DNA from 2 places in the Chromobacterium sp. Ag138 genome. Region 2 is predicted to be linked to the other one. Evidence: riboswitches for the same ligand, from Rfam matches in the RefSeq annotation. Region 2 holds a riboswitch; the other holds the start of a gene.
The links. Region 2 has a riboswitch for thiamine pyrophosphate ahead of ACY3GB_RS06305 (thiamine ABC transporter substrate-binding protein). Riboswitches for the same ligand answer to the same signal wherever they lie in the genome.

Region 1: it holds a riboswitch for thiamine pyrophosphate, as region 2 does, so the genes downstream of both, thiC (phosphomethylpyrimidine synthase ThiC) here and ACY3GB_RS06305 (thiamine ABC transporter substrate-binding protein) in region 2, are expected to answer to the same signal.

The regions. Positions count from the first base shown of each region.
Region 1 covers NZ_JBUPWA010000001.1:3,027,756-3,043,202, forward strand. The annotation lists gene glpK (glycerol kinase GlpK) at 1-801, opposite strand, end outside; gene ACY3GB_RS14030 (hypothetical protein) at 865-1,221, shown strand; gene pyk (pyruvate kinase) at 1,532-2,938, shown strand; gene ACY3GB_RS14040 (substrate-binding periplasmic protein) at 3,048-3,815, shown strand; gene ACY3GB_RS14045 (ester cyclase) at 3,822-4,229, opposite strand; gene ACY3GB_RS14050 (VOC family protein) at 4,419-4,790, opposite strand; gene ACY3GB_RS14055 (winged helix-turn-helix domain-containing protein) at 4,920-6,128, shown strand; gene ACY3GB_RS14060 (EthD family reductase) at 6,130-6,489, opposite strand; gene ACY3GB_RS14065 (hypothetical protein) at 6,641-6,934, shown strand; gene ACY3GB_RS14070 (PTS sugar transporter subunit IIA) at 7,034-7,603, shown strand; gene ACY3GB_RS14075 (GGDEF domain-containing protein) at 7,671-8,795, shown strand; gene ACY3GB_RS14080 (GGDEF domain-containing protein) at 8,792-9,919, opposite strand; gene ACY3GB_RS14085 (DUF2789 domain-containing protein) at 10,164-10,436, opposite strand; gene ACY3GB_RS14090 (sporulation protein) at 10,507-11,238, opposite strand; gene thiC (phosphomethylpyrimidine synthase ThiC) at 11,338-13,212, opposite strand; TPP riboswitch at 13,312-13,459, opposite strand; gene ACY3GB_RS14100 (protein-L-isoaspartate O-methyltransferase family protein) at 13,576-14,235, shown strand; gene ACY3GB_RS14105 (rhodanese-like domain-containing protein) at 14,238-14,564, shown strand; gene ACY3GB_RS14110 (uracil-DNA glycosylase) at 14,709-15,434, shown strand.
Region 2 covers NZ_JBUPWA010000001.1:1,415,088-1,430,534, forward strand. The annotation lists gene uvrB (excinuclease ABC subunit UvrB) at 1-1,395, opposite strand, end outside; gene ACY3GB_RS06255 (serine hydrolase) at 1,689-2,558, shown strand; gene ACY3GB_RS06260 (LysR substrate-binding domain-containing protein) at 2,602-3,540, opposite strand; gene ACY3GB_RS06265 (N-acetyltransferase family protein) at 3,628-4,125, shown strand; gene yidD (membrane protein insertion efficiency factor YidD) at 4,126-4,509, opposite strand; gene ACY3GB_RS06275 (kinase inhibitor) at 4,668-5,213, shown strand; gene ACY3GB_RS06280 (helix-turn-helix transcriptional regulator) at 5,219-6,019, shown strand; gene ACY3GB_RS06285 (MarR family winged helix-turn-helix transcriptional regulator) at 6,461-6,988, shown strand; gene ACY3GB_RS06290 (ABC transporter ATP-binding protein) at 6,978-7,937, opposite strand; gene ACY3GB_RS06295 (ABC transporter permease) at 7,912-9,477, opposite strand; gene ACY3GB_RS06300 (GNAT family N-acetyltransferase) at 9,474-10,025, opposite strand; gene ACY3GB_RS06305 (thiamine ABC transporter substrate-binding protein) at 10,092-11,108, opposite strand; TPP riboswitch at 11,159-11,253, opposite strand; gene ACY3GB_RS06310 (DUF1800 domain-containing protein) at 11,378-12,823, shown strand; gene ACY3GB_RS06315 (DUF1501 domain-containing protein) at 12,834-14,012, shown strand; gene ACY3GB_RS06320 (substrate-binding periplasmic protein) at 14,009-14,734, opposite strand; gene ACY3GB_RS06325 (hypothetical protein) at 14,918-15,447, shown strand, end outside.

The DNA.
Region 1 (15,447 bases), 1.6 Mb from region 2:
GCCGGTGCCGTAGGTGTTCTTCACCATGCCCGGCGTGGTGCACTGCTGGCCGAACAGCGCCGCCTGCTGGTCGCCGGCCACGCCGGCGATCGGGATTTCGCGGCCCAGATGGGCGGCGTGGGTGTGGCCGTACACTTCGCTGGAGCTCTTCACTTCCGGCAGCATGCTGGCCGGGATGCCCATGATGTCCAGCAGCTCGGCGTCCCATTCCAGGGTGTGGATGTTGTACAGCATGGTACGCGAGGCGTTGGACACGTCGGTCACGTGCACCTTGCCGTGGGTGAAGTTCCAGATCAGCCAGCTGTCGACGGTGCCGAAGGCCAGCTTGCCGTCGCGGGCGCGGTCGCGCGCGCCGGGCACGTTGTCCAGAATCCACTTGATCTTGCTGCCGGAGAAATAGGCGTCGACCAACAGGCCGGTCTTGGAACGGATCAGTTCGCCCAGGCCGCGCGCCTTCAGCTCGTCGCAGAACTCGGCGGTGCGGCGGTCCTGCCAGACGATGGCGTTGTACACCGGCTGGCCGGTTTCGCGGTCCCAGACGATGGTGGTTTCGCGCTGGTTGGTGATGCCGATGGCGGCGATGCTGCGGCCGTCGATGCCGGCCTTGGCCACCGCTTCCGCGGCCACGCCCACCTGGCCGCCCCAGATTTCCTGCGGATCATGCTCGACCCAGCCCGGCTGCGGGTAGATCTGGCGGAATTCCTTCTGCGCCAGCGACACGATGTCGCCGCCGCGGTTGAATAGGATGGCGCGGGAACTGGTGGTGCCCTGGTCCAGGGCCAGCACGTACTGATCGGTCATGACTTTCTCCTGTTTGCCGGTAAGGCGGCATGATGGACATGCCTGGGTATCGACGTTGCGCGAATGTTTGTTTTTTTGCTTATGACGTTCGTTTTATTTGCGGACAATTCTAGGCCCGAACAGAACCTTGTCAATCTTCCGGTAAAAAAAAATACATTTTCCGCGCTGCAACCAGAGATTTCTGTGAACGTAACGAAGAATAAATACTTTAATATCAACACACTGAAAGATGTAGCTCCGCGCTACATTTTCACACGCGCCGATTTTTACGCTGCCGCTCCGGAAAAACGGCGCGCCATGCCGGCGCGCGCGGCGAGAACAGGCAAGGCCTCAGGACAAATGGATGGGAAAAACGCCTATTTCGCACTGCAACAAGCATTTGCATGCGCTACAGCCGCGTGCTTGAAAACGAAAAAATAAGAAAATAATCGAAACTAGAAAGCGGATGCTTCGCTCAGACCATCGTCGCAAAACGTTGTTTCGCCAACAAATGGCCGCCAACACGTAATCCTGCCGCTACAACGCAGATATGGCAGCATGAATGGCAAGGCCGGCGCAGGTTTCGCCGCCAGGCCCGCGACGCGAAACGCCGGCTGTTCGACCCAGCTCAAGGAAGCGGACGCGGCGGCGTGGCATCATCGCCGCAACCGGGCAAGCGGCGCGCCGCCGGCCAAAAAGACACACGCAATGGTTCCAAGCTAATCGGCCGCATCGGCCGCAAAGGACTGTCATGCTTCGCAACACCAAAATACTCGCCACGCTCGGCCCCTCATCCAGCGCTCCGGAAAAAATCCTGGAACTGGCCCGCTCCGGGGTCAACATCTTCCGGCTCAACATGAGCCACGGTAGCCATGACGACCATCGCGCCCGCCTGGCCGCCATCCGCGCCGCGGAGAAAGCGCTGGACCGCCCGATCGGCGTGCTGGTGGACCTGCAGGGCCCCAAGCTGCGCATCGGCAAGTTCCCGCAGCCGACCACGGTGAAAACCGGCGACCGCTACGAATTCACGCTGGATGAAACCGACGGCGGCCCCGAACGCGCCACCCTGCCGCACCCGGAGGCGTTCGAGGCGCTGGAGCCCGGCCACCGCATCCTGGTCAACGACGGCAAGCTGGCGTTCGAGGTGACGGAAATGCATACGCGCCGCATCGTCACCCGCGTCGCCGTCGGCGGCGAGCTGTCCAGCAACAAGGGCTTCAACCTGCCCAACACCGTGTTGCCGCTGTCGGCCATCACCGACAAAGACCGCAAGGACGCCGAGTTCGCGCTGGAAGAAGGCGCCGATTGGGTGGCGATGTCCTTCGTCCAGACCGCGGCCGACGTCAAGGCGCTGCGCGAGATCGTCGGCAAGCGCGCCGGCATCGTCGCCAAGATCGAGAAGCCGTCGGCGGTGGACGATCTGGAAGCCATCGCCACGCTGGCCGACGGCGTGATGGTGGCGCGCGGCGACCTGGGCGTGGAGCTGCCGCCGGAAGACGTGCCGGTGGCGCAGCGCCGCATCGTCCACCACTGCCGCCACCTGGGCCGCCCGGTGATCGTCGCCACCCAAATGCTGGAATCGATGATCACCGCGCCGACGCCGACCCGCGCCGAAGCCAACGACGTGGCCACCGCGGTCTACGAAGGCGCGGACGCGGTGATGCTGTCGGCCGAGACCGCCGCCGGCCAGTATCCGCTGGAAGCGGTGCAGATCATGGACCGCATCATCCGCCGCGTGGAAAACGCCCCCGACTACCGCAAGGTGATGGCGCTGGACTACAGCGCCGCCGACGAGCCGGACCGCACCGACGCCATCGCCGCCTGCGTGCGCAAGGTTAGCACCCTGCTGCCGGTCACCGTGGCCGTCGCCTTCACCACCAGCGGCGCCAGCTGTCTGTCGCTGGCGCGCGAACGCCCGTCCACCCCCATCCTCGGCATCTCGCCCAAGCTGGAGACCGCGCGCCGGCTGACGCTGGTGTGGGGCGTGGTGGCCTACCACGGCCCGGACGCGGAAAACCTGGAAGACATGGTGGTGAAGACCACCTTCTGCGCGACCAAGCTCAGCCTGGCCGAGCAGGGCAAGCCGATGGTGATCATCGCCGGCGTGCCCTTCGGCACCCCGGGCTCCACCAATCTCTTGCGTATCGTCTACCCGTAAGGCGCCACCGGCATGATCGCGGCAACGGAACCTGCGGGTTCCGTTTTTTCTTGCCCGGCCGCCGCAGCGACTATGCTGCAACAGTGACCACCACCGAGAGCCCGTTCCGATGCGGCCGACGTTTTTCCGCAAGGCGCTGGCGTCGCTGCTGTTGCTGACCGCCTGCCTCGCCGGCCGCGCCGGCGAGCCGCCCGGCCTGATCGTCGATTTCGACGCCAGCAACCCGCCGCTGATGTACGCCGGCAAGCCGGGCGCGGCCGGGCTGTACCCGCTGCTGGTCGCCAAGGCCTGCGAGCGCGCCGGCATCGCCGTCACCCTGCGCGCCGTCTCCTGGCGCATGGCGCTGCAGGAATTGCGCGGCGGCAGCGCCGCCGCCGGCGGCATCATCAAGACAGCCAGCCGGGAAAAGCAGTTCGACTTCAGCCAGCCGCTGTTCACCGAACGAGTGGTGATGGCTTATTCCCGCGCCGGCGGCCAAGCCTACCGCCGGCTGGAGGATCTGAACGGCAAAAGGGTGGGGGTGATGGCCGGCTGGAGCTATGGCGACGCCTTCGACCAGGCCCGCAAGGACGGCAAGTTCGCCGCCTTCGACGGCGACAGCGACCAGCAAAATCTGCAGCAGTTGAAGCTGGGCCGGCTGGACGTGGTGCTCGGCATACGCGAACCGCTGCAGCTGGCGCTGCGGGAGGGCGGCTACCATGGCTTCGCTCTGTCGGCGGAAGCGCTGGCGGCCAACCATTCCTATCTCGCCATCAACAAGCATTCGCAGCAGCAGGCGCTGCTGACCCGCTTCGACCTGGCACTGGAAGGCATGCGCAAGGATGGCAGCTACGACAGACTGGTGCGGGACGCCCTCAACGCCGGCCGCGACGATTGAGCGCGCTCAGGCGCCGCGGATCTGGGCCAGCGCGCCGTACAGGTCGGCGCAGCTCCAGTGCTCGGCGTACTTGCCATCGCGCACCACCACGATGTCCATCGCATTGATGGCGATGCGTTTGCCGCTGGCGGCCTGGCCAAAGAAGGCGCCGGTGTGGGTGGCTTCTATGGTCTTGCGCGTCACCACCTTGCCGTTTTCCTCGATCTGCTCATGGATGTGCACGCGGATGTCGGACAGCGCCGGGTGCAGCATGCCGGTGAAGAAGCCGGCGAAGCCGTCCGGTCCCGAGGGGACGCCGGGCGGGGCCGAGTGATTGACGAAGTCGGGCGCCACCAATTCGGCGAATGCCCCCATGTCGCGGTTTTCTATCACCTCGCGGTTGAAGCGTTGAATCACTGCCTTGCTGCTGTCCATGAAATCGCCCTGGGAATGGGCGCCGGCACATGTCCGGCGTCCGGGTTGAATCGCCGGCCATCCGGCAATGACGTTGAATTAAACGACAAGCGCCAAATCATTTCAATAACATAAAAAAGACAGTATCCAAACCATTCGACATCGTTACCATCCCATCTCCGCCATCTGCGCGGCCCTGCGCCGGCAAGATCAAAAATGGTAGCTGCTGACCTCCACCAGATTGCCGTCCGGATCGTTGAAATACACCGAGGTGATCGGGCCCATCGCGCCGCTGCGGGTGATCGGCCCCTCGACGATGGCGACGCCCTCGCGCTTCAGGTGCTCGATCACTTCGGGCAAAGGAATGGCGGCGATCAGGCACAGGTCGCCGGAGCCGACCGCCGCATGATTGCGGGTTTCCTGGCCCAGGGTCTGCAGATTGATCTTCTGGTTGCCGAAACGCAACGCGCGGCGGCCGTTGCCGAAAGTCACCGCCTCCAGCTTCAGCGCGCGCTGATAAAACGCCACCGCCGCCTCGATGTCGCGCACGGTCAGAACGATGTGGTCGATATGGCTGATCATGCCATTGCTCCGGGTGGAAAACGGGCTGTCCACCCTGCCACAAGCGCGCCGTCTTGTCATGCTTTAGGCATTCCGCGGCGATGGTCGCCGCTGGTATAGTCGTTTCTCCCATCGCTTCCCGGTTCGGCCATGACTCTCCATCTGTCGCTGCAACACGCCCGCCACCTGCAACTGGCCGCTCAGGGCCTGCTCGCCGCCCCGCGCCGCAAGGCGGCCAAGGCCGACGCGCTGGCCGCCATCCGCCGCATGGCGCTGCTGCAGATCGACACCATCAGCGTGGTCGCGCGCAGCCCCTACCTGGTGCTGTACAGCCGCATCGGCGCCTACGACCCGGCCTGGCTGGACCAGTTGCTGGCCGAGGGCGCGCTGTTCGAATATTGGGCGCACGAAGCCTGTTTCGTGCCGACGGAAGACTACCGGCTGCTGCGCCACCGGATGCTGAACGCCGAAAGCATGGGCTGGAAATACTCGCAGCGCTGGCTGGACCAGCACCGCGCCGACATCGACGCCATCGTCGAGCACATCCGCGCCCGCGGACCGGCGCGCTCGGCCGATTTCGAGCGCAAGGGCGGCAAGGGCAACGGCTGGTGGGACTGGAAGCCGGAGAAGCGCCACCTGGAAGTGCTGTTCACGCTGGGTCGGTTGATGGTGAAGGAGCGGCGCGGGTTCCAGCGCGTCTACGACCTGGCCGAGCGGGTGCTGCCCGGCTGGGACGACGCGCGCGACCTGCTGCCGCCGGAAGACGCACGGCTGGACATGGTGCGCAACAGTTGCCGCGCGCTGGGCGTGGTCAAGCCCGGCTGGGTGGCCGACTACTACCGGCTCAAGCGCGCGCCGTACGGCGAGCTGCTGCACGCGCTGGCCGACAAGGGCGAGCTGATCCCGGCGAGGGTGGAAGGCTGGAGCCACGACGCCTTCGTCCACGCCGGCCTGGCCGACGAGCTGGAGCTGGCAGCGGCGGACAAGCTCAACAGCGGCAACACCGCCATCCTGTCGCCGTTCGACCCGCTGGTGTGGGATCGCAAGCGCGCGCTGGAGCTGTTCGATTTCGATTACAAGATCGAGTGCTACACGCCGGCGCCCAAGCGCCGCTACGGCTATTTCACCCTGCCCATCCTCAACCGCGGCAAGCTGGTGGGCCGGCTGGACGCCAAGGCCCACCGCAAGGAAGGCGTGTTCGAGGTCAAGTCGCTGCACCTGGAGCCGGGCGTTCGCGTCAGCCAGCGGCTGGCCGACGACCTCTCCGCCGCGCTGCGCCGGATGGCCGCCTGGCATGGCGCGCCGCGGCTGGCCGTCGGCCAGGCGCCGGGGGACCTGGCCGCGCGCATCCTGGCCTGAGTTACTGCGCGTTGGCGTACCAGCCGCTGACGCCGGGCTGGCGCTCGTCCCACAGCGCCACCTCGTTGTACTGGATCACGGGCTGGATGTCGGTGTAGTTGGGAATGTCGCCCATGATGCGCGCGGCCACCGGGCCGAAGGCCTGCTGGAAAGCCTCCGTCGATTCGCACAACAGCGTCGCCTGCGCGACGTAATCGGGCGCGCTGCCGGGCTCGGCGCCGGACAGGCCGCGGTCCACCCTGGCGCCCTTCAGGGCATTGCCCAGCAGCTGCTGCACCATCGGCATGTGCTGCCGCAGATAGTAGTCGAAATCGAAACGCGCGCCGGCGCGCTGGGGATAGGTGACGCTGACGGTGATCATCCGGGACTCCGTGGCGGTAAAGGGGAGGCATCAACTTAAACCCAAACGCCCGCATTGCCAATGTCATTCCGGCCTGGCTGTCCGACAAAATGGAACTTGCGCCCCCTCATTCCGCTCTTTAACAGCATCTTTCAACCCTTAGGACAAAACCATGCGTATCGTGATGCTCGTCGCCGGCAGCGCGCTGTTGCTCGCCGGCTGCAACCAGCAACAGACCACTCAGCTGCAGCAGGCCGCGTCGGCCGCCATCGGCAGCGTGCACCAGGGCGTGGACAGCGCCAGCGCGCCGCTCGGCCAACTGAAGGACCAGGCCAGCGCCGCGATCGGCGCGGCCAAGCTCGCCGCCTCCGCCGCCGCCCAGAATCCCGAGGTGCAGCAGCAGGTGGACAAGTTGAAGCAGCAGGCATCGGCGCTCAAGGGCGCCATCCTGCCGAAGAAGGAATAGCGTTAACGAGATTTTGATGTCCGGCCGCCGTTTATTTAGATTCAATTTAGACACGCCGACCTAGCATGAGCCTGCATCCACCACATCAGGAGAAGGTCCATGCAAACCCTGGCCGACATCTGCCGCGGCAGCGACATCCTACTGGACGTCGACATATCCGATAAACGCCAGCTGTTCGAATACGCCGCCCGCCAACTGGGCCAGCGCCACGCGCTGAACGCGCCGGCGCTGCAGGCCGCGCTGCAGCAGCGGGAGGAAACCGGCAGCACGGCGCTGGGCCACGGCCTGGCTCTGCCGCACGCCCGCATCGCCGGCCTGGCCGACGTGCGCGCGCTGTTCATCGGCCTGAAGCGCGGACTGGATTTTGACGCCCTGGACGGAGAGCCGGTGCGCAGCCTGCTGGTCTTGCTGCTGCCGCGCGACACCCGCGCCCCGCACCTGCAGCTGCTGGCGGAGATCGCCCGCGTATTCGGCGAGCGTCCGTTCCGCGCCGAATTGGCCGCCTGCCGGCTTCCCGGCCAGGTGGACAGCCTGTTCCAGCGCTGGTCCGACCCCGAGCCCAGCAACGATCCGCATTTCATGCTGGACAGCAACCGCTATTTCCTCGACGCCGAAGCCAGCCTGCGGCCCGATTACAGCGTGCGCCGCAAGGTGACCGCCCGCTTCTGACCGTGACAGCGCGAAAACCCCTTTGCTAGGATGAGACGATGGCCTCATCCTTCCGCAACAGGCGCGCATGTCCAATTCCCTGCTGATCATGGTTTCGCTGGCGGTCGCCAGCATCGGTCTCATCACCTGGCAGCACAGCGTGCGCTCCGACCTCATCCGGGCGCGGCGCCGCTGGCTGCAGGCCTCGCTGCTGCTGGCCGCCGGTATGCTGGTGGAAGGCTATGTCGAGCCCGGCAAGGGAGAGATGCTGCGGCTGGCGCTGGGCAGCGGCATGAGCAACGCCGGCATCGCGCTGCAGCTGACCATCATCGCCCGCGTCACCGGCCTCAAGCCGCCCAACTGGCTGTGGCTGGCCTTCGGCGCGGTGTCGGCGCTGGACAAGCTGCTGCCTTATCCCCCGCTGATGCTGGCGCTGGAAAGCGCCGAGATCCCCATCCTCTATCTGGCCGCGGCCTGGCTGTACCAGCGCGCCGAGCGCCTGGTCAGCCGCAACCGCTTCAGCCCCACCGCGCTGCTGTTCCTGCTGGGCGCGCTGCTGTTCGTCTGGCGCGACGCCAGCGATTTCTACCTCAGGCTGCAAACCTCCACCGCGCCTGACAGCCTGGACCAGTTGCACCAGCTGGCGCTGGCCTTCGCCGCCGCCGCCCAGGTGTGCGGCGCGGTAGGCTTCCTCAACATCGTGCTGCAGCGCCAGCACAACCGGCTGGAGGACGCGGCCAACTTCGACCCGCTGACCGGCGCCGGCAACCGCCGCGCGCTGCAATACTGGCTGCGCACGCTGGAGGCGTCGGTGGAGCGGGTCTGCGTGGTGATGCTGGACATCGACCATTTCAAGTCGATCAACGACCGCTACGGCCATCCGGCCGGCGACGCGGTGCTGCAGGTGCTGGCCGCCGTGCTGCGGGGCGGCATCCGCGACAACGACATGCTGATCCGCTATGGCGGCGAGGAGTTCTGCCTGCTGATGCCGGACGCGGACATCGAAGACGGGATGCAGGCGACGGAGCGGCTGCTGCAGGCCTTCCGCCAGCTGGCGCCGCTGCCCAAGCAGCCGGAACTGCGCTGCGCGTTCTCCGCCGGCGTGCACGAATGGCATTGCCGGCAGCAGGACTTCGCCGACGCCCAGCAAAAGGCCGACCAGGCCCTGTATCTGGCCAAGCAGTCCGGGCGCGACCAGGTGCGCCGGCTCTAGCGGCCGACGACAGGCTGATCCTCGCGGGCCGGCTCATCGGCCTTGCCCGAACCGGCCGCCAGATCCATCCGGTGGCGCTGCTTCATCTCGTACATGCGCTGGTCGGCCTTGCCCAGCAGCTCTTCCGGCAGCACGAAGTCATCGGGCCCGGTTTCCGCGCAGCCCGCGCTCAGGGCCAGGCCGGGCAGAACAGCCGCCAACTCCTCGCTCAGGCGGGCGAGAAACACCTCCTCCGCCTGCTTGCGGTCGCAATTGGGCAGCACGATGCAGAATTCGTCGCCGCCGTAGCGGAAGCAGCCGTCTTCGAGACGGGTGGTGCGGGCGATGATTTCGCCCAGCATGCGCAGCACCTCGTCGCCGCGCTGATGGCCCTCGCTGTCGTTGAGCAGCTTGAAATCGTCGACGTCCAGGTACACCAGCGCCACCTTTTCGTAGCGGCGCTGCGCGCTGCGCAGCACCCGGGTCAGCGTCTCGTCCAGATAGCGGCGGTTGAGCAGGCCGGTCAAGGGATCGGTGCGCGACATCTCCTCCAGCTGGCGGGTGCGCGTCGCCACCTTTTCCTCCAGCGCGCGCGCGTACTGCTCCGACTTGTTGCGCGAGGTTTCGATCTCGGCCACCAGGCTGCGGATATAGGTTTCGAACACCAGCGCCACGTCGAACATCATCAGCTTGTCCAACGCCAGCAGGGTATGCCGCCGCACCTCGGACTCCGGTATCAGCTCGGTGAGCTTATCCGACAACAGGAACTTCAGCGAATCCACCGCCGCCAGGTACAGCTTGGGCTCGACGCCGATGCGCTTGTGCACCAGGCCGATGCGCAGGCGGATGTTGACGTATTCCAGGTCATAGATGCCGCTGAACAGGTCGACCACGTAGCGGCGCTGCGCCGCGCGCAGCCGCTGCAGGGTGTCGGCGTCGCCGATCAGCAGCGCGATCTCCGGCGTGCTGGTCTGCAGCTCGTAGAAACGCGTCACCAGTTCTTCCAGATGCGACTCCACCAGCGTGCCGGCGGCGTGCAGCAGCATTTCGTCGCGCGGCTCCAGCGCGAACAGATGCTTGCGCTGCTCGATCTCGAACTCGGTGATGCGCAACTGTTCCAGCAGGGTCTGATCGGTCTGTTTCATCCCACTCCCCAAGGCCACGGTATCTCTTAAAGCTATATGCCGGTATGCCGCTATTCAATCCCGGCAACTACCTTTTCCGCAGCGAAACTGGCCATCTGTCCACCCAGGACCGGCGCCGGCGCGGACTTGGCGGCCAGCCTGTCCAGCGGCCAGCTTCCGCCCGGCCTCTTACCTCAGACAGAGGAAACAGACAATCTCTACTTACCCACAAGCCGCCGCCCGTCAGCGGATTTATCCACAACCGTCAGCCTTCGCCCTGCTGCAGCAGCACCGCCAACTCGTCCGCCGCCTCGCTCCACTCGGCGTCGCATTCCAGCGCCTGGCGCAAGAAGGCGGACTGGGCCGGCGTCCAGAACGGCGCGTCGGCCAAGGCGACGCGCGGCGGCAGCGGGTGGCTGGAGATGAAGGCCCGAATGGCGGCGGGCTCGTCCGGCAAGCCCAGCTGGCGAAACAGGCCGGGCAACAAATGATTGCTGGTATCCATCATCGACTCCCTAAGCTGGCTCCACCTCCTCATGCTAGACCGCCGCCGCCGCTTCTGTTCCGCGGCGAAAGCCAAACCAGCCCCATCGGCCGGTGTGCCGCGCTTACAAGCCCAGCCTGGCGCGAATCTCCGCCGTCCAGTCCACCGCCTCCCAACCCGGCTCCATTCTCAGGCTCAGGCAATAGTCCCGGCCATCGCCGGCGATTTCCATCCATACATGGACAACCCCATGGCTGTCGGGAACCAGGGTCAGCCGGATCTGGCTCCAGTTCCAGCCGGCGTCGCGCGGCCTCAGCACCCAATCCTGGTAGCAACCCAGCGAGCCGGCGACGCCGCCGACATAGGCGATGCCGGCTTCCACTGCGGCGTCCGCCAATTCCCATCCCAGCCGGGAAAATGCCTGCAGCAGGGCATCCATGCGCGGCGGCGGCAACACCTGCAGCCGGTCGCTGCCGCCGGCGTCCGGCGCCTGGCCCAAGGCCAGGTCGGTATGGACCCACACCAGCGGCTCGCCGTCCAGGGCCGGATGGCAATTGACCGGCGTCGCCTCCGGCAAGGGCAGCAGAAACGGCAAGCGCCATTCGCAGCCGGCCGGAATCCGGCACGGGCCGCTGACCTGCAGGCTGGCCAACAGCAGGGTTTCCCGGCCGCCGCGATCGCCTGCGGCCTCGGCCAGCAGCAGCAGCTCTATTTTGGCGATGCGCTGGTCGACCGCTCCGCCGCAGACCCTCACTTCTCCGCGCAGCGTTTCGCCGGGCTTCAGGCGCGGATTCGACAGACGGGTGGCCACGGTGGCGCCGCCGGTTTCGGCGGCGGCAAAAAACGATTTCAGCATGTGTTGGCGATCCAAATGAAAAACGGGCCGGCTAATCAGCCGGCCCGCAGACATTTTATGCCACTAAAATCTGAAAAAATACCAAAACACGCTCAGCAATCAGACTTTGTCATACAGCTTGCCGCCGCCTTTGACGAATTCGATCGACTTTTCCCGCATGCCCCGCTGCAGCGCGTCCTGCTCGCCTATGCCCTGGCTGGCCGCGTATTCGCGCACGTCCTGGGTGATTTTCATGCTGCAGAAGTGCGGGCCGCACATCGAGCAGAAGTGCGCGACTTTGGCGCTGTCTTTCGGCAGCGTCTCGTCGTGGAAGTCGCGCGCCTTGTCCGGGTCCAGGCCCAGATTGAACTGGTCCTCCCAGCGGAATTCGAAGCGCGCCTTGGACAAGGCGTTATCGCGGATCTGCGCGCCGGGATGGCCCTTGGCCAGGTCGGCCGCGTGCGCCGCCAGCTTGTAGGTGATGATGCCTTCCTTGACGTCATTCTTGTTGGGCAGGCCCAGGTGTTCCTTCTGCGTCACGTAGCACAGCATCGCGGTGCCGTACCAGCCGATCTGCGCGGCGCCGATGGCGGAGGTGATGTGGTCGTAGCCGGGCGCGATGTCGGTGGTCAGCGGCCCCAGGGTGTAGAACGGCGCCTCGCGGCACCACTCCAGCTCCTTGTCCATATTCTCCTTGATCAGCTGCATCGGCACGTGGCCCGGGCCTTCTATCATCACCTGCACGTCGTGCTTCCAGGCGATCTCGGTCAGCTCGCCCAGGGTTTTCAGCTCGAACAGCTGCGCCTCGTCGTTGGCGTCCCAGGCTGAGCCCGGCCGCAGGCCGTCGCCCAGGCTGAAGGCCACATCGTAGGCCTTCATGATTTCGCAGATCTCTTCAAAGTGGGTGTAGAGGAAGTTCTCGCGGTGATGCGCCAGACACCACTTGGCCATGATGGAGCCGCCGCGCGACACGATGCCGGTCATCCGGCCCGCGGTCATCGGTACATAAGCCAGGCGCACGCCGGCGTGGATGGTGAAATAGTCGACGCCCTGCTCGGCCTGCTCGATCAGCGTGTCCTTGAAGATTTCCCAGCTCAGGTCCTCGGCCTTGCCGTTCACCTTTTCCAGCGCCTGGTAGATGGGCACGGTGCCGATGGGCACCGGGCTGTTGCGCAAAATCCACTCCCGCGTTTCGTGGATGTTCTTGCCGGTGGACAAGTCCATGATGGTGTCCGCGCCCCAGCGGATGCCCCAGGTCATCTTGTCCACTTCTTCGGATATCGACGACGTTACCGCGCTATTGCCGATATTGCCGTTGATTTTCACCAGAAAGTTGCGGCCGATGATCATCGGCTCGGATTCCGGGTGGTTGATGTTGGCCGGAATGATGGCGCGGCCGGCGGCAATCTCCTCACGCACGAATTCGGCGGTGATCTCCTCCGGCAGGTTGGCGCCGAAGCTGTGGCCCTGGTGCTGGCGCGTCATCAAGTCCAGCACGCGCTGGTTGCCGGCGGCCTGCAGCGATTCCACATAGGCGCGGCGGTTCAAGTTTTCGCGGATGGCGACGAACTCCATCTCCGGCGTGACGATGCCGCGGCGCGCGTAGTGCATCTGGGTGACGTTGCGGCCGGCCTTGGCGCGGCGCGGCTTGCGCTGCAGGTTGAAGCGCAGCTCGGCGAGCTTGGGATCGGCCTCGCGGGCGCGGCCGTATTCGCTGGACAGACCATCCAGCTGCTCGCAATCGCCGCGCTCGGCGATCCAGCCGGCGCGCAAAGGCGCCAGACCGCTCTGGATGTCGATGCGGACGGCCGGATCGCTGTAGGGGCCGCTGGTGTCGTAGACGAAAATGGGCGGGTTCTTTTCGCCGCCGAACTGGGTCGGCGTGTCGGCCTGGCGAATCTCGCGCATCGGCACTTGAATGTCCGGGCGGCTGCCTGCTGCGTAAATCTTGCGGGAGTTGGGCAAAGGCTGGATGGCGGCGGCGTCCACCACCATCTGCTTGTTCACGGGCGCGTTCATCGGGCGGGTCTCCAAAAACGATGAAGCGGCGCAAGGAGCGGTCCGGCATGGCCGGCTGCGGGCCCGAATGGGCCGGTATGGCAGGTGACGCTTCCCTACGCCGGTATTATCCGGGTCAGGTTCCAAGGGTATTTCTCACCCGCGCTCCTTCATCCGGCCCGATGGCCTACACTTTGGTAGCCATCTGCGCCGAACGCCAGGCGCAGGACCCCTAGCGATGCCGTGTGAAGGTAAGGCAAATATGGGATAATCGCAAGTTATCGTCATCACACGAGTCCTTGCCGCCGACGCTGTCCTCCATGGGCGGAGCGGACTCCCAGCCCTCCGGAGTTTAAGTTGATGGATTTCGAAAAAACCCGTTTCAACATGGTCGAACAACAGATTCGCCCGTGGGATGTTCTGGATACCAACGTGCTGGATCTGCTGTTTCACGTGAAACGCGAGGACTTCGTCGCCGACAATCAGCGCCAGCTGGCCTTCGTCGACACCGAACTGCCGCTGCCCAACGGCAGCAAGATGCTGCAGCCCAAGATGGAAGCCCGCCTGGTGCAGGACGCCGCCATCCAGCCTAGCGACAAGATCCTGGAAATCGGCACCGGCAGCGGCTATCTGACCGCGCTGCTGGCCAAGATGGGCAAGCAGGTGGTCAGCGTGGAAATCGATCCGGCGCAGAAAGAGCGCGCCGCCGCCAACCTGAAGAAGGCCGGCATCGCCAACGCCACCCTGGTCGAGGGCGACGGCGTGCTGGGCCTGCCCGAGCAAGCGCCTTACGACGTGATCGTGGTCGGCGGCTCGCTGCCGGTGGTGCCGCAAGAACTGAAGGACCAGCTGGCCGTCGGCGGCCGCCTGATCCTGGTAGCCGGCGATCTGCCGGTGATGGCCTGCAAGCTGATCGAGCGCGAAACCGACACCAGCTTCCGCGAAACCGCGCTGTTCGAGACCTGTGTCGAGCGGCTGCGGAAATTCGAGGCGGTGGAACCCGCCCGTTTCAGCTTCTGATCATGCTGCGCGAAATCACCGCTCCGGCGCTGGCGGCGCAGCTGGCCGATCCGCAAGCCGCGCGCCCGGTGCTGCTGGACGTGCGCGAAGGCTGGGAATACCAGCTGGCGCACATCGAAGGCAGCGTGCACATCCCGATGAATCTGATCCCGATCCGGATGAGCGAGCTGCCGGACGACGCGCCCATCGTCGCCATCTGCCACCATGGCATGCGCAGCGCCCAGGTGGCGCTGTTCCTGCTGAACGCCGGCTTCGACAACGTGATCAATCTGCAGGGCGGCATCGACGCCTGGTCGACCCAGGTGGACCCGGCGGTCGCCCGGTATTGATGCTGGACTGGACGGCGCGTCTCCCCTTGGGATGACGCGCCCCACAAACACCGCCCCTGGGCGGTGTTTTGTTTTGGAACGAATCGCGCAGCCATCTTTCCAAGCCACGTTAACCGCCTGGCGATCCATAGCAAAGAACCCGATATGTCTTCTCTGACCTACCTCGCTCCCGCCCTCGCCCGCGTCCACCCTGCCTGGGAAACGGTGCTGGGCCAGCCCGCCATCGCCGCCCGCCTGGCTGAAATCGACCGCCTGCTGGCCCAGCAGCAAGGCGACGGCAAGACGATTTTTCCGCCCCCGCCCCTGGTGTTCAACGCGCTGACCTTCGCCGCGCCGGCCGACGTCAAGGTGGTGATCCTGGGCCAGGACCCGTACCACGGCGACGGCGAGGCGATGGGCCTATCGTTTTCGGTGCCGGACGGCGCGCGCGTGCCGCCGTCGCTGCGCAACATCTACAAAGAGCTGGCGGCGGACCTCGGCCACGGCATTCCCGCCTGCGGCGACCTCAGCCACTGGGCGCAGCAGGGCGTGCTGCTGCTCAACAGCGTGCTCACCGTCGAACGCGACAAGGCCGGCAGCCACGGCAAGTTCGGCTGGCAGGCGGTCAGCGACGCGCTGATCGACGCCGTCAACCGCGACAACCCCGGCTGCGTGTTCCTGCTGTGGGGCAATTGGGCGCAGACCAAGGCCGAGCGCATCGACGCCGGCCGCCACTTGGTGCTGACCGCCGCCCACCCGTCGCCGCTGTCCGCCAGCCGCGGCTTCCACGGCTGCCGCCACTTCTCCCAGGTCAACGCCTGGCTGATCGCCCGCGGCCGCCAGCCGGTGCGCTGGGAAGCGATGCCGGCCGCGCAGAGCGCCCTGTTCTGAAACCGACCCGCCG
Region 2 (15,447 bases):
CTGCTCCGCCATGCGCTTGGTCAGCGTGGTGACCAGCACCCGCTCGCCGCGCTCCATGCGGTCGCGGATTTCGGACAGCAGATCGTCCACCTGGGTCGCCACCGGGCGGATCTCGATCTGCGGGTCCACCAGGCCGGTCGGCCTCACCACCTGCTCCACCACCTGGCCGGCGTGATCCTTCTCGTACACCGCCGGCGTGGCCGAGACGAAAATGGTCTGCGGCATCAGCTGCTCGAACTCGTGGAACTTCAGCGGGCGGTTGTCGGCGGCGGACGGCAGGCGGAAGCCGTATTCCACCAGGTTGGCCTTGCGCGCGGCGTCGCCCTTGTACATCGCGCCCACCTGCGGCACGGTGACGTGGCTCTCGTCGATGAACATCAGCGCGCTCTTCGGCAGGTAATCGATCAGCGTCGGCGGCGGATCGCCGGGGCCGCGGCCGGAGAAGTGGCGCGAGTAGTTTTCGATGCCCTTGCAGAAGCCCATCTCGTACAGCATCTCCAGGTCGAAGCGGGTGCGCTGCTCGATGCGCTGCGCCTCCACCAGCTTGCCCTCTTTCTGATACCACTCGATGCGGTGGCGCAATTCTTCCTTGATCTGCTCGCAGGCGCGCAGCACGGTGTCGCGCGGCGTCACGTAGTGGCTGGACGGAAACACGGTGAAGCGGCCGACGCGCTGTTTCGTCGTGCCGGTCAACGGATCGAACAGCGTCAGCGTTTCAACCTCGTCGTCGAACAGGCTGACGCGCAGCGCGGTGTCGCTGCTTTCCGCCGGGTAGATGTCGATCACGTCGCCGCGCACGCGGAAGGTGCCGCGGCCGAAATCCAGGTCGTTGCGGCTGTACTGCATCGTGGTCAGCCGGCTGATGATGTCGCGCTGCGGCGTGGCCTCGCCTTCCTTCAGGTGCAAGATCATCTGGTGGTAGTCGGACGGGTCGCCGATACCGTAAATCGCCGACACCGTCGCCACGATGATGCAGTCGGGGCGTTCCAGTATCGACTTGGTCGCCGACAGCCGCATCTGCTCGATGTGCTCGTTGATGCTGGAATCTTTCTCGATGAACAGATCGCGGCTGGGAACGTAGGCTTCCGGCTGGTAGTAGTCGTAATAGGAGACGAAATATTCAACCGCGTTGTGCGGGAAGAATTCGCGCATCTCGCTGTACAGCTGCGCCGCCAGCGTCTTGTTGTGCGCCATGATGATGGCCGGCCGTCCCGTCTGGGCGATGACGTTGGCCATGGTGTAGGTCTTGCCGGAGCCGGTGACGCCCAGCAGAGTCTGGTAGGACAGGCCGTCGGACAGGCCTTCCACCAGTTTCTCGATGGCGGACGGCTGGTCGCCGGCCGGCGGGAAAGGCTGGTTCAGTTGAAACGGACTGTCGGGAAAAGTGAGCAGCATGGCGGCCCCGGGGCAATGGCGAAAAGATAGATTTTACGCCCATATCCGCGCGATCTCACCTTCCGTTTCCCTATCCCCGGCAAAGGACCGCCAGGCAAGGAAAAGCCGCCATCGCGCCCGCCCGTGGAAAAGCGCAATTTGCCCTACACGGAGCGGAGACATTGTTTAAAATGCAAACAGGACGCAGCCGGTTCCTGCAACAAATGATGCCAACATCTTGACTGATTTTGCCTGCAGATGCCGTGAAGATGCCGTCCGGTTTCCTCCAAAATAAGCGCACAGTGGAGTGACGCATGATCAAGAAAATCGCAAGCCTGCTGGTATCGGCGGCCCTGGCCATGCCGGTGCTGGCGGCTTCGCCCCAAGGCGTTCTGGTAGCCAGCGAAATGTCCGGCTACACCGCCCCCAGGCTCAATTCCCATTCGGTGCTGATCCTCAACGGCCTGACCGGAGAGGCTCTGTATGAAAAGAACGCCCACCAGCGCATGCCCATCGCGTCGATCAGCAAGCTGATGACGGCGATGGTGCTGCTGGACTCCGGCGTGTCGCTGGACCAGCAGGTCACGGTGTCCGACGCCGAGATCGACCGCCTGAAGCACACCACCTCGCGGCTGGCGGTCGGCACCACCCTCAGCCGGCAGGAGATGCTGCTGCTGGCGCTGATGTCGTCGGAAAACCGCGCCGCCGCCACGCTGGCGCGCACCACCTTCCCCGGCGGCACCGCCATCTTCGTCGAGCGGATGAACCACAAGGCGCAGAGCCTGGGCATGACCGAAACCGTCTTCCACGATCCCACCGGCCTGGATGTGCGCAACACTTCCACCGCCGCCGATCTGGCCAAGATGGTGCAGGCCGCGCAGAAATACCCGTTGATCCGCGAATTCACCACCACCGAGCGGCACCAGATCGTGTCGGTGCGCAACCGCGTGCTGCAATACAAGAACAGCAACGCGCTGGTGCGCGAAGGCGACTGGGACATCGCGGTGCAAAAGACCGGCTACATCCAGGAAGCCGGCCGCTGCATGGTGCTGCAGGCCGTCGTCGGCTCGCAGCCGCTGATCTTCGTGCTGCTGGACGCCGGCGCCAGCTCCGCGCGCGTCAACGACGCCAAGAACATCAAGCTCTGGCTGGAGTCCCATCCCGGCAGCTGGCTGGCGGGCTGATCCGCAAGCGATTCCCGACCGGGCCGGCCATGCCGGCCCTTTTTCATGGCCGCCGCGCGTCCGGCCCGCATGCCGCCAGTTGCCGCCACACCCAGTCGTGCGCGGCCGAGTCCGCGTGCCGGCGATGGCGGTACAGCTTCAAGCGGTACGGCGGTATGGCGAATGGCGCGGGATGCAGCCTCACGCCGGCCGCTTCGGCCAAGCGCAGCGCCGCGCGCCTGGGCAGCGTCATAATCAGTTCGCCGCCGCCGATGATGAACGGCGCCGCCAGCACCGACGGCAGCTGCAGCGCCACCTCGCGCGCCAGCCCCATCTTCTCCAGCACCAGGTCCACCACCCCGCGCGGCTCGTGCCACGGCGTCACCACCGCATGCCGTTCCGCCAGATAAGCCTGCAGGCTCAGATCATTACCAATGCGCGGATAATCGCGGCTGGCGATGGCCACGTACTCATCCTCCGGCCAATCGAATTCTTCGATGTCCGCCGCCGCGGGCCCGCCCTCTTCCGAATAGCCGAGCGCGAAATCGATGCTGCCGGCCAGCAGCGCGTCCAGCGGCACCTTGCGCTCCGCCTGGACCACGCGAAAGCTCAAGCGCGGCGCCAGCGACTGCATCCGGTTCAGAAAACCGGGCAGCACCGCGAAGGCGGTGTAATCGGTGGCGGCCAGCACGAAGCGGCGCTCGCTGCGGGCCGGGTCGAAATCCGCGCCCCGGCTCAAACCGTCGGACAGCAATGCCAATGCCGCCTCCACCACCGGCGCCAGCTGCTCCGCCCTGGGCGTGGGCCGCATTCCGCCGCCCACCCGCACGAACAGCTGGTCGTCCAGGGCAAGGCGCAGGCGCGACAAAGCGTGGCTGCAGGCGGAGGCGCTGATCGCCAGGCTGTCCGCCGCGGCCTGCACCGATCCGGCGCGGAACAAGGCATCCAGCAGCAACAGCAGATTGAGGTCCAGCCCGCGCAGACCGGGATGAATATTATTCATTTTCACCTGAAAACAATGCACTGTTTTCATTCTAACGCTTGCTCTAAGATGTTCGAAACCGACATTCCCATCTCAGCGGAGCGACGCATGCAGATTTCCATCACCCCGGCCAAACCGCAGGACGCGGCCGAGATTCACCGCTTCATCACCGAACTCGCGGTCTACGAGCGCGCCGAACACGAAGTCAAGGCCGGCGTCGCCGACATCGAAGCCACACTGTTCGGCCCCCAAGCCAAGGCCCAGGCGCTGATGTGCCGCGTGGATGGCAAGCTGGCCGGCTTCGCCGTGTATTTCTTCAGCTACTCCACCTGGCTGGGCAAGAACGGACTGTATCTGGAAGATCTGTACGTGACGCCGGAACTGCGCGGCGCCGGCGCCGGCAAGGCGCTGCTGCGGCATCTGGCCAGGCTGGCCTGCGACAACGATTGCGGGCGTTTCGAGTGGAGCGTGCTGGACTGGAACCAGCCGGCGATAGATTTCTATGAGTCGATCGGCGCCGCGCCGCAGGCCGAGTGGATACGCTATCGGCTGGCGGGGGAAGGACTGCGCCGCTTCGCCTACGGCGAGGACGCGGTCGCGGCCTGATCAGCGCGCCCCGCTCGTCTCCCGGCGGCTACGCCGCCAATCCAGCCAGGAATGCGTCAGGCATTCGCCGGACCGGCACGCGGCGTCGCCCAGGCAGCCGTCGCAGCTGTCCAGGCTCAGGCACTCCGGCCCGCACGGCGACTCGCAATAACCGGCCTGCCGCCGCCGCGCCGCCGGCGTTCTGGCCGCAGCCGAACAGCGCAGCAGGCGCTCGCGCGCGATCCAGCCGCCGCGCCGCAAACCGTGGCGGCGGATCGCCCGATAGGCCAGGCCGGAACAGCCGCTCCGGCCGGTCACGCCTCGGTAGGCGCAGCCGTATCCCTTGCGCGGCGACAATTGCCGCTGGTACATCCGGATCAGCCACAGCGCCAATCGTTTCGACATGTTTCCCTCCTTCCTCGCGCCGCGCATCATACCCATTCCCCGCCCGCGCTGCTAAAGTCGTCGCGAGCACGCCCGCGCCGCAGGCGAGCGTTTCGGCGCAGCCGCGCCGCGCGCCGACGCTTAACATGCTCCCACCATCTAGCCACAGGAGAACCGATATGCGCACCACCCTGCTGATCGCCAGCCTGCTCGCCCTGCCGCTGGCCGCCCATGCCGACGCCTTCAAGCTGTCCAGCGACAGCATCGCCGACGGCATGCCGCTGAGCCTGAAACAGGTCTACCGCGGCTTCGGCTGCGAAGGCGGCAACATCTCGCCGCAACTGTCGTGGAGCGGCGCGCCGGACGGCACCAAGAGCTTCGCGGTCACCGCCTACGACCCGGACGCGCCCACCGGCAGCGGCTGGTGGCACTGGACCGTGGCGAACCTGCCGGCCAATGTGCATTCGCTGGCAGAAGGCGCCGGCAGCGAGGGCGGCAAGCTGCCGCCAGGCGCAGTCCAGGGCCGCACCGACTACGGCGAAGCCCGCTTCGGCGGCGCCTGCCCGCCCGAAGGCGACAAGCCCCACCGCTACCAGTTCACCGTCTGGGCGCTGAAGACCGACAAGCTGCCGATCGACGCCAACGCCAGCGGCGCGCTGGTGGGTTTCATGCTCAACGCCAACGCGTTGGGCAAGGCGCAGATCACCGCCACCTACGGCCGCTGAGCCCGATGCACGACATCGCCCACCGCCTGAGCCGGATAGAAGCAGGCGAGATACGCGCCCGCCTGCCGCAGCATATGCGGCGGGTGCCGGTGTTCGCGCCGATGCTGTGCCGCGTCCGCCTCGGCGGCAAACGCATCCGGCTGGGCGAACGGGAGATGTCGGCCGGACCGGCCCAACTGGTGCTGATGCCCGCCGGCTGCGAGCTGGACATCGCCAACCTGCCGGGGCCCGACGGCTACCTGGCCGACGTGGTCAATCTGCCGCCCGGTCTGCTGGACCGTTTCCGCGACCGCCACGGCCCGCTGCTGCTGCGGCAGCGGCCGGGCCTCGAGCTTTGCCCGACGATGGACGGCGCGCTGCAGTCGGCGTGGAGCCTGCTGATCGATAGCCTGCATGGCGGCGCGGCGCCGGAAATCCGCCAGCATCATGCCGAGGGCGTGCTGCTGGCCCTGGCGCTGGCCGGCCAGGCAGGGCCATTGCTGCGAGAGCAATCCGGCAATTTGGCGCAGACGCTGAAACAGCTGCTGATGCTGGACCCGGCCGCGCCGTGGACCGTGGACGCGGCGGCGCGCCGGCTCAATCTGGGCGCGTCCACGCTGCGCCGCCGGCTGGCGGAAGAAGGCGCCGGATTCCAGGCGATCCTGGAAGAGGTGCGGATGGGCCTGGCCCTGCAACAGGTGCAAGGCGGCCAGCGGCCCATCGCCCAGATCGCCGAGGCCAGCGGCTACGCGTCGGCCTCCCGCTTCGCGGCTCGCTTCCGCCAGCGTTACGGACTCACGCCCAGCGCGCTGCGCCGGACGCTTTGAGCACGCAGTCGCCGCTCAGGCCGCTCCCGATCTCAACTCCAGCAGCCGGACAAACAGCTGCTCCAGCTTGCCCGCCGCCACGTTGCGCTGGCTGAAGTAGGTGATGCCCTTCTCTCTCAGTTACGTCGCGGCCCGTTCCAGGCTGGCCACCGTCAGCGCGGCGGGTCCGCCTACAGGCCGAACAACTAGCCATAGAAAGCCTGCAGCGCCGCCGCCTGATGCTTGGGCGCGCTGAAGCCGACATGATGCAGAGCCCGCGCTTCGATAGCCATCTTCGTTCCTTCTCCATGCGAGGCCGGCTCATGCCGGCCTCATGGCAAGCCAAGCATATAATTAGCTAAACTAATAAAATATGCGAGAACGGAGTTCGACGCGCCGCGCCTTTTCAGCTAGCATCATCGCGGCCCATCACCTAGCCACAACCCAGCCAGGCGAATCCTCATGGACGCACGACACCCGCAAGACGCCAGCGCCGCCATGGCGCCCCATCTGCAACTGATGGCGGACACCGCCGACGCCGACACGCCGCAGGACGCCGCCGCCGCCGGCCTGTTGCTGCTGTGGCTGGGCGACGACGTGCTGCTGCGCCTGAACCGGCGCCTGTCGCCGCTGGGCATTTCGGAAAACAAGCTGCACGTATTGCTGCTGTTCCGCCTGTTTGAAGACGGCCGATTGGGCGCGGAGCCGCCGACGCCGTCCAGCATCGCCGACTACTTCGGCATCACCCGCGCCTCGGCCACCGGTTTGCTGGACTGGCTGGAGAAGCGCCGGCTGATCGCCCGCCACCCCCACCCCGCTGACCGCCGCAGCCTGCAGCTGAGCCTGACCCAGGAAGCCCGCGCGCTGCTGGAGCAGGCGCTGCCCGACTTCTGGCGCGCCTGCGCCGGCCTGACCTCGCACCTGGACGCGCAGGAGCGCCAGCAACTGCTGCGCCTGCTGGCCAAGGTCTGGGGACAGGTCAAGAACTGAGCGCGGGGAAGCGCAGCAGGCGCGCTTCGTCGACGCCGACGCCCAGCGTGCCGCCGACGAACAGCGCGTCCCCCAGCCACTCCGCCTCCCGCGCCGACAGCATCAGCGCCAGCGGCCCGGCCTGGGCGTCCACCCTCAGCCGCAGGCCGTCCGCCAGCGGTGTCAGCTCGACAATGCGCGCCGGCGGCTGATCGTCGCCCAGCAGCAGCGCGCGCGGCGGCACCGCCGCATGCTCCAGCACGTTGTCGAAACCGATGAAGCGCGCCAGCCAGGCATTGGCCGGCGCCGCCAGCAATTGCCGCGGCGCGGCGCATTGCAGCAGCCTGCCGTCCTTGAACACCGCTACCCGGTCCGCCAGCGCGAACGCCTCGTCGCGGTCGTGGGTGACGATGATGGCCGGGATGCCGGCCTCGCGCAGCAGCTCGCGGAACTCGCGCTGCAGCAGGCGGCGCAAATCGGCGTCCAGGCTGGAGAACGGCTCGTCCAGCAGCAGCAGCCTGGGACGGGTGACCAGCGCCCGCGCCAGCGCCACCCGCTGCTGCTCGCCGCCGGACAGCGTCCACACCTTGCGCGCGCCGTGCTCGGCCAGGCCCACGCGGGCCAGCATCGCCTGCGCACGTTTAGCCGCGTCGCGCTTGGACACGCCCTGCTCGAGCAAGCCGAACATCACATTGCCCAGCGCGTCCAGATGCGGGAACAGCGCGAAGTCCTGGAACATCAGCGCGAAACCGCGCCGCTCCGGCGGCAGCCGGGCCAGGTCCTCGCCGTCGAAGGCCAGCGCGCCGCCGTCCGGTCGCTCCAGGCCGGCGATCATTTTCAGCAGCGTGCTCTTGCCGCAGCCGGACGGCCCCAGCAGGGCAAGCGTCTCGCCGGCGGACAGATCCAGCGACACGTCGTCGGCCACCACGCGCGCGCCGAAGCGCTTATTCAGGTTTCGCAGCGTCAGCACGGCTGTCCTCCATCGGGCCGGCGCCGCCGGCGGTTTCGATGATCCAGAAAACGATGAGCGCCAGCAGCATCAGCACGCAGGAGAGCTGCATCGCCGCATCGGCGTTGGCGTCGCCGGGGCGGCCCAGCCGCTGGTAGATCAGCGTGGTCAGCGTCAGCCACTCCGGCCGCGACAGGAACAGCGTGACGGCGAACTCGCCGACCGCGGTGGCGGCGGCGAAGGCCAGCCCGCGCCGCATAGCCGGCTGCAACAGCGGCCAGGTGACGCGGCGGAAAGCCCGCCACGGGCCGGCGCCCAGGCCGCGGGCGGCGGCCAGCCAATGCGGCGGCTGGCCGTCCAGCGCCGCCAGCGCCGCCTTGGCCACCAGCGGATAGGCCAGCAGCGCGTAGGCGGCCATCAGCAGGCCCAGCGCCCCGCTCCATTGCGGATACAGCAGCAGCAGGCCGAAGGCCACGCACACCGGCGAGGCGACGAAAGGCAGGAAGATGGAGGCGCGCAGCGCCAGGCTGCGGCCGCAGGCCAGCGCATGCGCCAGTCCCAGCGCGCCAGCGGCCAGCACCGTCATGCCGGTGAAGCGGGCGCTGTTCCACAAGGCCAAACGCGTATCCTCGTCCCACAACGCCGCCCACTCGGCGCCGGCGGAAAGGCCGCGCCACAGCACAGCCAGCAGCGGCAAACCGGTGCACAACAGCAGCGCCGACAATGCGGCGGCCAGCGCCAATCGCTCAGCCGGACGCTCCACCCGCCGCAGCGGCAAGGGCTCCACCTTGGCCGCCATGGCCAGCCGGCGCGCCAAGGCGGCGTAGACGGCGGCGATGCCGCCGCACACCAGCAGCACCAGCAAGGCCAGCGCGCCGGCGTCGGCCAGGTTCAGCTCGTAAGCGACCAGAGTGTAGATCTCCACCTCCAGCGTCGCGTAGCGCTGGCCGCCCAGCACCAGCGCCAGGCCCAGGCCGGAGAAGCAGTACAGGAACACCAGGCATAGGCTGGACAGCAGCCACGGCAGCGCCGCCGGCCACTCCACGCGCCAGAACGCCCGCCAGCGGGTAGCCCCCAGCGTGCGCGCGGCGGCCAACCGGCTGGCCGGCACCTGGGAAAAGCCGTCGCAGCCGGCGCGCACCACCAGCGGCAGATTGAAGAACAGATTGCCGTACAGCAGCAGCCACGGCGTGTCCTGCAGATTGACGCCGAACACGCCGCGCGGCCCGAACAGCGCCAGCACGCCCATCGCCGCCACCAGCGTCGGCATCACGAAGGGCAGCATCAACAACCGCAGCAGCAGCGCCCGCCCGGCAAAGCGGTAGCGGGCCAGCATCCAGGCCAGCGGCACGCCCAAGGCCAGGCACAACAGGCAGCTGGCCGATGCCTGGATCAGCGACCACAACAGCCGCCAACGCAGGTAATCATCGGCCAGCAAGGCGGGATTGAACTGCAGGCCGCCTTCGGCCAGCAGCCGGGTAAGCGGCGCGACGGCCAGCAGAAAGAGAAAGGACAGCGGGAGTCCGGCCAGGATCAGCCGGGGCACGGCGGACTGCTTCAAACAAAAGCTCCAGACAACGGCCAATCAGCCGTCAGCACATCTTCGCAACCGTCGTCATCGCGCACCTGGCCCACCTTGGCGAAGCCAAGCTGGGCGGCCAGCGCCTGCGACGGCAGATTGCCGGGTTCGATCGACAACACCAGCTTCGCCACGCCGCCGCTTTGCGCCGCCCAGCCGGACATCGCCAGCAAGGCCTCGCGGGCGTAGCCCTGGCGGCGGAATGCGGGATAGACCGCGTAGCCGAGCTCGACGTCGCCGTAGCCGTTCAAGTAGGGATGGCCGGGCCGGGTATGGAAATTGATGTGGCCGACCATGGCCAGATCGTCGCGGCGCAGCAGCGCCCGCACCGACCACGGCGCGTAGGCGGGCTCCGCCGCCATGTCGGCCAGCCGCATCTCCATCAGCGCCTTCTCCTCCATCCAGCCGTCGGCCGGGCGGCTGCCCAGCCGCCCGGCGGCGGCGTCGATGTCGCCGCGCAGGCAGGACTGGAGAAAATCCGCGTCCAGATGGCGCAGGATCAGGCGGGGGCTGGCGATGTCATCGATCATGAGTGAGTTTCCAAGTGAACTTGCCCGGATCATAACAGAGGCGAAACCGGGCAAGTCATCGCCGGATCACTGCCCGGACTTCAGCACCACCCGCATCCAGCGGCCGACCCAGGCGCGCTGCTTGGCGGCCAGCGTCGCGCTGTCGGGCGTGTCGTGCGCGGCCGGCTGCTCGGCGTGCTTGTAGACCGGGTCCAGCGGGATGTTGTCCATCGCCGGGTACATCCACATCCGCGTCGGGATATCCTTCTGCACCGCGTCCGAGCGCAGGAAGGCGATGAATTGCTGGGCGAGCTTGGGCTCCTTGCCGCCCTTGACCAGCGCCGCGCCCTCCACCTGGCGGAACACCGAGCCCGGCAGCAGCAGATTGGCGGTCGGCGCGTCGGCCGACTTGTCCTTGCTGTAGAACACCTCGGCCGCCGGGCTGGTAGCGTAGCTGACCACGATGGGACGGCTGCCGCCGTTCTTGGAAAAATCGGTGTAGTAGGCCTCGGTCCAGCCCTTGCTCACCTTCAGGCCGTTGTCGCGCAGCTTGCCCCACAGCGCGAAGGCCTTGTCCTCGCCCAAGGCATGGATGGTGGCCGACAGGAAAGCCAGGCCCGGGCTAGAGGTGGCGGGGTTTTCCACCACCAGCAGGTTCTTGTAAGCCGGCAACGCCAGGTCGTTCAGGGTCTTGGGCAGCGGCAGCTTGTTCTTGGCGAACCAGGCCTTGTCGTAGTTCAGCGTCACATAGCCATAGTCGACGGCGGCGGCGCCCGGCAGGCTCACCTTGCCGCCGCGGGCCAGCTCCGCCGGCAGCGGCGCGAGCGCGCCGGCCTGCTCGGCCTTGCCGATCAGGCTGTTGTCGATGCCGAACACCACGTCGGCGATCGGGCTGCCCTTGGTCAGGATCAGCTTGTTGACCATCTCGCCGGCGTCGCCGGCCTTGATGATGGACACCTTGGCGCCGGTCTGCTTCTCGAACGCGGCGAGCAGCGGCTTGTCGACGCTGAACGAGCTGTGCGCGAGCACGCGCAGTTCGGCCGCCTGGGCCGACAGGCCAGCCAGGCTCAGGGCGACGACGACGAGTTTGGGGAACAGCTTCATGGACAATCTCCGTGCGGTGCGGCCACGGAGCAAGCAGGCAAGGCAGACGAGGTTCCGCTTTATCACGCTCCCTCCGCTGGCATGATCCAGATCAGGTTCTCAGGGTGTCTCTCAGCCCGTTTGCAGGGCACCCCCGGTGACAGGGCGACAGTATAGCCCAGATGCGCAAACAACTTAACACTCTGGCCGGTCCGCTTAATACCGGAGCGAAAAGTGGCAACTATGCTCACAGTCAATCGCTTATGCAAACGGCTTGCCGCGGTGAACCCATGATCAAAAGAATACTGCTCGCTTCCGCCCTGCTCGGCCTGCCGCTATGCGCGCTGGCCGGCATCGGCGCGGACGGCGCCCGCCACCTGCTGGCGCGCACCGGCTTCGGCGCCAACCCGGCGCAGATCGAGGCGTTCGCGCCGCTGAGCCGCGAAGCGGCGGTGGACAAGATACTGGCCGGCGTCCGTACCCAGGCGGCTACGCCGCCGCCGGGCTGGGCCAACGAGCCGTTCGAACGCCCCGGCCAGCCGGGGCTGACCGAGGAGCAGAAGAAGGCGCTGCAGCAGGAGCGCAACCAGCACTCGGCGGAGCTGCGCAACTGGTGGCTGGCCGAGATGCGCAACACGCCATCGCCGCTGACCGAGAAGATGACTTTGTTCTGGCACAACCATTTCGTGTCGGCGCTGGACAAGGTGCGTTCGCCGCAGATGATGTACCAGCAAAACCTGCTGCTGCGCCACTACGCGCTGGGCGATTTCGGCCAGCTCTTGCACGCGGTGGCGCGCGATCCGGCGATGATGCGCTATCTGGATACCGCCAATAACCGCAAGGACCAGCCCAACGAGAACTTCGCCCGCGAGGTGATGGAGCTGTTCACGCTGGGCGAGGGCCACTACAGCGAGCAGGACATCCGCGAGGCGGCGCGCGCTTTCACCGGCTGGGGCCTGGACCGCGACGACCAGTTCATCGTCCGTCCGCGGCTGCGCGACACCGGCGAGAAAGTCATCTTCGGCCAGCGCGGCAATTTCGACGGCGACGACGTGATCGAGCTGTTGCTGCAACAGCCCAACACCGCGGTGTTCATCGCCAACAAACTGTGGCGCAGCTTCGTATCGCCCACGCCCGACGTCGCCACCGTCAACAAGCTGGCCGCCGACTTCCGCCGCGGCCATTACCAGCTGAAGCCCTTGATGCGCGCGCTGCTGCTGACGCCGCAGTTCTGGCGCAGCCAGGGCCAGCTGGTGAAATCGCCGCTGGAGCTGACCGTGGGCACGCTGGTGACTTTCGACCTGAATCCGCCGGACTGGCGCGTGATCGCCGGACTGAACCACCAACTGGGCCAGGACGTGTTCGCGCCGCCCAATGTCAAGGGCTGGCCCGGCGGCGAAGCCTGGATCAACAGCGCCACCCTGCTCACCCGCAAGCAGTTCCTGGACCGCATCGCCCGCGACGCCGCGCCGGCGCGCGACGCCTACGCCCAGGCCGATGGCGGCCTGAACGAGATGGCCGGCCGCGAGGCGCGCATCCGCCGCTTCGCCAGCAATGGACTGAACTCGATGAAGCTGCAACCCGATGAATGGGCCGCCGTCTACGGCGCGCGCACCGCCGCCGACGCCGCGCGGCTGCTGCTGGCCGTGCCGCCGGCCAATCCCTTGCCGCCGAACGCCAGCGGCGCCAAGGCCATCGCCCAACTGCTGCTTGACCCGGCCTACCAGGTGGAATGAGGAGCCCGCCATGTTCAAACGACGCGAATTCCTGAAAGCGGCCGGCGCCGGCCTGATGCTGACCGTGCTGCCCAATCTGTCCTGGGCGCTGGCGCCCGCCGGCTACAAGCGGCTACTGGTGCTGGTGGAGTTGAAGGGCGGCAACGACGGCCTCAACACCGTGGTTCCTTACTGCAGCGCCGACTACTACCGGCTGCGCCCCGGCATCGCCATCGCCCGCGAGCAGGTGCTGCAAATCAACGGCGACATCGGCCTGCATCCGTCGCTGGCGCCGCTGATGCCGTTGTGGCAGGACAAGCAGCTGGCGCTGCTGCAGGGCGTCGGCTACCCCGATCCCAACTTGTCCCACTTCCGCTCGATCGAGATCTGGGATACGGCGTCGGCCAGCCAGCAATACCTGAGCGAGGGCTGGCTGACCCGGCTGTTCCATGAGCAGCCGACGCCGAAGAGCTTCGCCGCCGACGGCGTGGTGCTGTCCAGCCAGACGCTGGGGCCGCTGGACGGCGGCGCGCGCGCGGTGGTGCTGTCCAATCCGCAAGACTTCGCCCGCCAGGCCAAGCTGGTGGCCGACCAGCAGCCCGGCCGCGCCGGCGCGGCGCTGGAGCATATTTTGAAAGTGGAAGGCGACATCCGCCAGGCCGCCGCCAGCCTGGCCCCGCTGCCGCGCACCGCGCCGAGCGAAGCGCCCACCGCCGGCCCCAAACCCAACGGCGGCTTCGGCGTGGCGGTGCGCACGCTCACCGACACCCTTGCCCGCGGCGTGGACATCGCCGTCGCCCGCATCACGCTGACCGGCTTCGACACCCACGGCAACCAGCAGCCGGCGCAGGCCCGGCTGCTGGCCGAACTGGCCGACGGGCTGGCGCAGCTGAAAAGCGAAATGACGCGGCTGGGCCGCTGGGACGACACGCTGGCGCTGACTTACGCCGAATTCGGCCGCCGCCCGCGCGAAAACGGCAACCGCGGCACCGACCATGGCACCGCCAACGTCCATTTCGCGCTGGGGGGCCGCGTCAACGGCGGCCTGTATGGCCAGACGCCGCAGTTGGCCGGCGTCAGCGAGGGCAATCTGCCGCACGCGATAGATTTCCGCCAGGTTTACGCCACGGCGATAGACGGCTGGTGGGGCAAGGACAGCCATAACGTGCTGGGCGGGCGGTTCGCGCCGCTGCCCTTGCTGCGTGGCTAGGGGTCGGGATAGGCGATGTTGAAGCGGCCGCGGTAGAGCCGGTCCACCACCCCGTCGCGCTTCATGTCGCTGAGCGCGCCGGCGAAAGCCCGGCACAGCTCGGGGGACACGCTGCGCTTGCTGAAGACATAAAAAGCGCCCCCTATCGGCCATATCGGCGGCAGGGCCACGATTCCCGGCTGCTGCGGTAAGCGGGCCAGCTCATTCGGCGCCGTGTCCATGGTCGCCAGCAGCAGGTCGATCCGACCCAGCTGCAGCTTGCGCAAACTGCCGGCCAGCGTTTCCCCGGCGTCTATCTTCACCATGCCGGGAGGCGCTTTCAGCCAACGGTCCCAAACTTCGCCGTAACTGTCGCCATGCGTCACGCCCAGCCTGACCATGCCCAGCTTGCCCAGGTCCTGCGGCTGCGAGACCGGCCAATTCGCGGCGCGATCGCTACGCGCCCACAACCGCACCAGCGAGGAGCTGTAGCCCGGCACAAAACAGGCGTACGCCTCCCGCTCCGGCGTTTTCAGCGCCTGCATCGCGACATCCACCGTGCCCAGCCGCAGCTCCTGCAAGGTGCGCGACCAGGGAATCTGGCGATACGCCAGGCGGCAGCCTATGCGCGCAGCCGCCTGGTTCAGCAGCTCCACCGAATAGCCTGCGGGCCGCCCATCCCGCCCCTGGTAATGATACGGCGGCCTCTCCTCCCACCCCACCTGGATCGGCTTGCCGCACATCCCGCCCGCCATCGCCGGCAAAGCCGAACATGCCAGGAAAACGAAATTCCCAACGAACCTCACCGCCACCTCCCGCCTTCGGCAAGCGCGAGCGCGCTCCCCTACAATGTAGGATAGAATCCCCATGCCGATGGCGTCCGGCGGACACTAGCCACCATCACCCAGCGACAGAACCACTGCCACATGACTTCGAACAACACCCAGAACAATGATCCTCACCAGACAACGGAAGAGATTCCGCTGCCTCCGCCGGAAAGCGAAGTCACGCTGGCCAACCTGGCCATCCCGCTGGGCGAGACCATACTGACGCTCAGCGCCGACGGCCGTCCCATCTACGGCATCCTGCAGCGCAGCCGGGCGATGACGGCCCAGTCCGACTACTTCCGCCTGCAGTTCCGCGGCTACGCCCGCTCCGACGGCGCGCACTGGCAGCCGCTGGAAGGCGACGACAGCCGCTTCCACGCCGTCTACAACCTGGCCTGGATCAGGGTGGACCGCCCCAGCAAGAGCGTGACCTTCGGTCCCAAGAGCGGCGTGCAGGCCAGCCCCGGCCTCGCCGGCAGCGGGCTGGACACCTATTTGTTCGCCAGCGTCATCGCCTGGGCCAAAGGCGTCTGCCCCGAATTCGCCATCAGTCCCGGCATGATCACCATGGGCCAGACCCATTCCGAGGAAGAGCGGCTGCACTGCCACGCCTTCTACGCCGGCCAGGG